Salinarimonas sp.: one gene and its partner. The protein of the gene in region 2 interacts with the protein of the main gene of each other region in a pairwise test. Links are inferred from orthologs where the notes say so. Each region holds a gene or a part of one and is shown on either strand. Other genes may lie near its edges.

Region 1 (3,247 bases), 3.7 Mb from region 2 along the record:
CGGGCGCCGAGACGTCCGCCGGCTCGATCGCCGGCCGCCTCGGCGAGGGCTCCCACGGGCGGTCGTAGACCGGGGCCTCGTCGCCGAGCTCCTTGATCGGCAGGTCCGCCTCGATGCGGCCCTGGTGCTTGACGACGAAGCGCAGCGTGTCGGTGGTCCTGCCGATCACCGCGAAATCGAGCCCCCACTTGGCGAAGATCGCCTCCGCCAGCGCGCGCTTGGAGGGCTCGAGCACCATGAGCATGCGCTCCTGGCTCTCGGAGAGCATCATCTCGTAGGCGGTCATGCCCTCTTCGCGGCAGGGCACGGCGTCGAGCTCGAGCTCGATGCCCAGATCGCCCTTGGCGCCCATCTCGACCGATGAGGAGGTGAGGCCGGCCGCGCCCATGTCCTGGATCGCGACGACGGCGCCCGTCGTCATCAATTCGAGGCAGGCCTCGAGCAGCAGCTTCTCGGCGAAGGGATCGCCGACCTGCACGGTGGGGCGCTTCTCCTCCGCGCTCTCGTCGAAGGAGGCGGAGGCCATCGTCGCGCCGTGGATGCCGTCGCGGCCGGTCTTGGAGCCGAGATAGACGATGGGGTTGCCGACCCCGGTCGCCTTGGCGGTGAAGATGCCGTCGGTCCGGGCGAGGCCCACCGCCATGGCGTTGACGAGGATGTTGCCGTCGTAGGCCGTGTGGAAGCCCACCGACCCCGCGACCGTGGGCACGCCGAAGGAATTGCCGTAGCCGCCGATGCCGGCGACGACGCCGGAGACGAGATGGCGCGTCTTCGGGTGATCGGGGGAGCCGAAGCGCAGGGCGTTCAAGGCCGCGATCGGCCGCGCGCCCATCGTGAAGACGTCGCGCAGGATGCCGCCCACCCCGGTCGCCGCGCCCTGATAGGGCTCGATGAAGCTCGGGTGGTTGTGGCTCTCCATCTTGAAGACGCAGGCGAGCCCGTCGCCGATGTCGATGACGCCGGCGTTCTCGCCGGGCCCCTGGATCACCCACGGCGCGGAGGTCGGCAGCCCGCGCAGGTGGATGCGCGAGGACTTGTAGGAGCAGTGCTCGTTCCACATCGCCGAGACGATGCCGAGCTCGGTGAGCGTCGGCTCCCGGCCGATCAGCGCGACGAAGCGCTCGTATTCCTCGGGCTTGAGGCCGTGCTCGGCCACGAGCTCCTTCGTGATGGGGGGCGTCTTCGGATCGGTCATGGTCGGGGTCCCGGCTGATCGCACGGCCTTAACGGCTGGCGCGCGCGGACGCAATCGGCGGGGACCGACTGATCACGCGGCGGCCGGCTCCGAATTCTCCGTCAGCACGGCGTAGATCGCGTCGGCGTCGTGCGCGGAGCGCAGACGATCGAGCACGCCCGGCCGGCGCAGCACGCGGGCGACGCGGGCCAGCGCCTTGAGATGGTCCGCCCCGGCGCCCTCGGGCGCGAGCAGCAGGAACAGCACGTCGACGGGCATGCCGTCGATGGCGTCGAAGTCGATCGGCTTCTCGAGCCTCGCGACGAAGCCGAACAGCCTGTCGAGAGAGGCGAGCTTGCCGTGCGGGATGGCGATGCCCTCGCCCACGCCCGTCGAGCCGAGGCGCTCGCGTTGCAGCAGCGTCTCGAAGATCTCGTGCTGGTCGAGGCCCGTCAGGCCGGCGGCATGGGAAGCGAGCTCCTGGAGAGCCTGCTTCTTGCCGCCGACCTTGAGCGCGGGCGCGATGGCGTTCGGGGAGAGGATTTCGACAAGCGGCATGACGATCGACAGGCTCGGGCGGCTCGGCGGGCGACGGGCGCCTTCGGACGGGGACCGAAAAGGCAAGGTTCGCGCCATCGTTCGCGGCATCTCCGAGATCGCAGCTCCTCGTGATCGGCCCCCGGGACGAGCCGCGGGGACGGTTGCGCATCCGGCGTCAGCGCGCCGATTCGGGCGGATCGATCCAGCCGATCGCCCCGTCGTGGCGGCGATATACGACGTTCATGCGGCCGGTGCCAGCATGGAGGAACACGAGAAACGGCGCACCCGACAGGTCGAGCTCGAGCACGGCGTCCGAAACGGATCGGGTGTGGAGCGCCCGCGTCGATTCGGCGATGACGACGGGATGGTACTCGGCCTCGGGCGCCTCGGCCTCCTCCTCGACGTCCTCCGTGGGCGCCTCGAGGATCGCGTAGGCCGCCTCGATCGGCGCGATCTTGTTGCCTTTCAGGTCGGACTGGTGATCACGCAGGCGGCGCTTGTGCCGGCGCAGGCGCTTCTCGATGCGATGCGCGGCCGAATCGAAGGCGGCGTAGGCGTCGTGCGCCATGCCCTCCGATTCGAGGGTGACGCCGGTCGGCATGTGGATCACGCACTCGGTGCGGAAGCCGGTGCCTTCCTTCTCGACCGTGACGTGGCCGGTCACGTCGCCGTCGAAATACTTCGCGATCGCCGCGTCGACGCGGTCCTGGACCTGGGCGCGCAAAGCCTCGCCGATGTCCATGTTCTTGCCGGAGATGCGCAAGGCCATTCTCGTCTCCCCCTCTGCGGACGGGCTTGGCGCCGTTCCCTTGAGCAAGTGGTAAGGAGGGGCGCGGCGTTCGTCAACGAACCGTCCGGCGAGACGGTCCCGCACCCGCGGCGTTTAGCCCCGCGCGGGCGTCAACCGCCCTTCTCCCGGCGACGCTCGATGGAGGACGGAATACGCAGCGATTCCCGGTACTTGGCGACCGTGCGCCGCGCGATGTCGATGCCGTCCTTGCGCAGGATCTTGACGAGCTGGTCGTCGGAGAGGATCGCGCTCGGCGCCTCCGCGTCGATCAGCTGCTTGATGCGGTGGCGCACGGCTTCCGAGGAATGCTGGTCGCCGCCGACGCCGGAAATGGCGGCGGTGAAGAAATACTTCATCTCGAACGTGCCCCGCGGCGTGCCGATCGACTTGTTCGAGGTCACCCGCGAGACGGTCGATTCGTGCATGCCGATGGCGTCGGCCACCGTCTTCAGGTTCAGCGGGCGCAGATGCGTCACGCCGTTGGCGAAGAACCCGTCCTGCTGGCGCACGATCTCGCTCGCGACCTTGAGGATGGTCTTCGCCCGCTGGTCGAGGGAGCGGGTGAGCCAATTGGCGTTCTGCAGGCACTCGGTGACGAAGGCGCGCTCCGTCTCGGTCTTGGCCGAGCGGGCCACCCGCGTGTAGTATGCCTGGTTCATGAGCACGCGCGGCAGCGTGTCCGGGTTGAGGTCGATCAGCCAGGAGCCGTCGGGCGCGGGCCGCACGAAGACGTCGGGCACCAG
Region 2 (3,285 bases):
AGCTCGCCCTGGAACAGGCGCACATAGAGCACGAAGGGCACGGCGCCGGCGAGCATGCCGCAGATCGCGATCCAGTGCACCGCCGGGTTGACCCAATTGCCGAGCGAGTTGTCGTGCGTCGAGAAGCCCGCCGTCGCGATGGTGGTGAAGGCATGCGCCAGCGCGTCGAAGCCGCTCATCCCGGCGAGCCGGTAGGCGATGGCGCAGACCAATGTGAAGCCGACATAGAGCGAGACGATGGCGGTGGCGATCTCGCGCACCCGCGGCAGCACCTTCTCCGAGCGGTCGGAGCTCTCGGTGCGGAAGAGCTGCATGCCGCCGACGCCGAGCGCCGGCAGGATGGCGATCGCGGTCGCGATGATGCCGATGCCGCCCATCCATTGCAGCAGCGCGCGCCAGATCAGCACGCCCGGCGGCGCGTCCTGCAGGCCGACGATCACGGTCGCGCCCGTGGTGGTGAGGCCCGACACGCTCTCGAAGAAGGCGTTGGTGAAGCTGTCGCGCAGCTGGGCGTAGTCCGAGAAGTAGAGCGGCAGCGCCGCGAACAGCGCCACCGTCAGCCAGGTCAGCGGGGTGAGCACGAAGGCCTGACGCAGCGTCAGCCCGCCCGCGAGCTTGGCGCGCGAGATCAGCACGAGCCCGAGCCCGCAGGCGAAGGTGACGATCGAGGAGAGCGCGAAGGCGCGCCAATCCTCGTTGCGCGCGTAGAGATCGAAGCCCGCGGGGATCAGCATCGCGGCGGAGAGCGCCAGCAGCATGCCGCCGACGAGGAGCATGATCGGGCGGAGGGCCGGCGGCGCCCAGGTGTCGAGGGAGACGCGCGCCACGGGTCAGCGCTCGTCGGGCGACTTGCCGGCGAGGAAGGCCTCGGCCTTCTTGAGCGCCTTGTAGGTGACCATGGCGATGACCGCGTCCCCCGGGCGCACGACGAAGTCCCCGTGCGGGATGACGACCTGCTCGCCGCGCACCACGGCGCCGATCAGCATGCCGTCGGGCAGGCCGATCCTGTTGATCGGCCCGGCGACGAGCTTCGAACCGGCCTGCGCACGCGCCTCGATCACCTCGCCGAACTCCTCGCGCAGGGTGTAGAGCGCCGACACCGAACGGTGGCGCACGTGGCGCAGGATGGTGGAGATGGTGATGGCGTTGGGCGAGACCACGGCGTCGATGCCGAGCGAGGGCATGATCGGCTCGTAGCTCGTCTTGTTGACGAGCGTGATGGCGCGCTTGCAGCCCATGCGCTTGGCGAGCACGGACGAGAAGATGTTGGTCTCGTCGTCGTTGGTGACGGCGACCACGGTCTCGGCCGAGCCGGCGTTCGCCTCCTCGAGCACCTCGGTGTCGAGCGCGTCGCCGTGGAGGACCACGGCGCGGTCGCCGAGCTCGCGGGAGACGATCTCGGCGCGGTCGCGGGAATTCTCGATGATCTTGAGGCGCACGTAGGGCGCCTCGCGGGCGAGCATCTTGGCGAGGTTGAGGCCGACGTTGCCGCCGCCGACGATGACCACGCGCCGCGCCACCCGTTCCTCGTGGCCGAACACCGCCATCACCCGGTCGACGCGGGAGGGCTCGGTGACGACGTAGACGTCGTCCCCCTTCTCGATGCGGTCGGCGCCCTTGGGCACGAAGGCCGTCCCGTCGCGCACGATGGCGACGACGATCATGTGCGGATCGGGCATCACCTGCGGCACCTCGGCGAGCGTGCGCCCGGTGAGCGTGCAGCCCGGCGTGTCGGTGTGGATGCCCATCAGCTGCACGCGGCCCTCCGCCAGCGGCACCGTGTCGAAGGCGCCGGGCGTGCGCAGCCGCCGCGCGATGCCGTTCGCCACCTCGAGCTCGGGCGAGATGACGACGTCGATGGGCATCTGGTCGGCGGCGTAGAGCGCGCGGGAATAGGGGTCGAGATAGCCGTGATGGCGCACGCGGGCGATGCGGCGCGGCACGCGGAAGAGCGAGTAGGCGACCTGGGCGGCCACCATGTTCACCTCGTCCGAGCGGGTGACGGCGATCAGCATGTCCGCCTCGCGGCAGCCGGCGCGCTCCAGCACCTCCGGATGCGAGGCGTGGCCCACCATGCCGCGGACCTCGTAGCTCTCGTCTACCCGGCGCGCCTGGCCGGGATCGGCGTCGACCACGGTCACGTCGATGCCTTCGTTGGCGAGATGGCGCGCGATGGTCGATCCCACCTGTCCGGCGCCGCAGACGACGATCTTCATGCCCTGCTCGTCGAAGAGTTCAACGCCCGCGACGCGAGGCGTCCCCACGCTGCGGATGAGAGGTTCGGACCGCCCGGCGGGGCGACGGCCGCGCCGCCGTGTTTACGACGAAGCGGAGGCAGGGACAAGGCGCGGATGAACGCGGAGAGGCCGCCCCCGGGGGGCGGCCTCTCCAGGGGAGGCGAGCGGCGGACGGCGCCTCGGCGAATGCTCGCGGCGGACGGTCATCGAGCGCCGACCGAGGCTCCGGCTTTCCTTCCCTGTAGGGGAAGGTGGCTCGGCGAAGCCGAGACGGATGGGGCGCGGCGCGAAGCGACGCGTTCCGCGAAGCGGAAACCAGCGGCTGCGACCGGCTCACCCGTCGAATTCGGCTTCGCCGAACGCGCGTGCCGCGCGCCCCATCCGTCACCGCGCTGCGCGCGGCGACACCTTCCCCTACAGGGAAGGAGAAAGGGGGGCGCCGCGCCCGCCCCGACAGGCGCCACGTCCCTGCCGGAGCGGGAGGCGTCGGTAGGGGGGGAAGCTCCCCCCTACCTCAGTGCCGGCGCGGCTCGCCGCCGCCCGGGCTGGTGCGGTGGGCGGCGTCTTCCTCGAAGCTGCGCTCGCGACGCCATTCCTCCTCGTGGACGGGGTGGCCGCCCTCCTCGGAGAAGGCGTGGTGCGCGTAGTCGCGGCCGCGCTCGATGGCGTCGCGGGCGTAGTCCATGCCGCGCTCCTGGGCCTCGCGGGCGTAGTCGTAGCCGCGATGGCGCAGGTCGTCGGCATAGGGGCCGTAATACCGGTCCTCCTGGCGCGTGCGCGGCAGGAGCGCGCCGAGCGCGAGGCCGGCGGCGAGGCCGAGCACGCCGACGAGGAGCGGGTTCTCCCGCAGGATGCCCCGGCTCGCCTCGTAGGCCTCGCGGCCGTACTCCATGGCGTCCTCGTAGTACTCCTCGCCGGTGTGGCGGGCCTGCTCGTAATAGCCCTGCCCGCGGCGCCGGGCCTCGTCGTAGTACTCCTCGCCGCGGCGGCGCGCCTGCTCGTAGGCGCCCTCGCCGCGCCGACGAGCCTCCTCGGCGTAGTCGCGCCC

What was found.
Region 1: the proteins of trkA (region 2) and ptsN interact in binary tests that used the Escherichia coli proteins (3 or more experiments, as listed by UniProt). The link is inferred for Salinarimonas sp. from one-to-one orthologs.

The regions. Positions count from the first base shown.
Region 1 is NZ_CP157794.1:4,570,095-4,573,341, forward strand. What follows is about bases 1-2,933. They hold ptsN (PTS IIA-like nitrogen regulatory protein PtsN), read right to left. Parts: upstream 1,733-2,933; coding sequence 1,268-1,732; downstream 1-1,267. Other genes in these bases: purL (phosphoribosylformylglycinamidine synthase subunit PurL), read right to left, coding at 1-1,195; hpf (ribosome hibernation-promoting factor, HPF/YfiA family), read right to left, coding at 1,890-2,483; rpoN (RNA polymerase factor sigma-54), read right to left, coding at 2,615-2,933. Also shown: more of rpoN, read right to left, coding at 2,934-3,247. UniProt on the Escherichia coli protein: Seems to have a role in regulating nitrogen assimilation.
Region 2 is NZ_CP157794.1:891,096-894,380, forward strand. Bases 24-2,994 are described here. They hold trkA (Trk system potassium transporter TrkA), read right to left. Parts: upstream 2,217-2,994; coding sequence 831-2,216; downstream 24-830. Other genes in these bases: ABL310_RS04125 (TrkH family potassium uptake protein), read right to left, coding at 24-827; ABL310_RS04135 (hypothetical protein), read right to left, coding at 2,752-2,994. Outside these bases: more of ABL310_RS04125, read right to left, coding at 1-23; more of ABL310_RS04135, read right to left, coding at 2,995-3,285. UniProt on the Escherichia coli protein: Part of the constitutive potassium transport systems TrkG and TrkH. May regulate the transport activity of TrkG and TrkH systems. Binds to NAD(+) and NADH.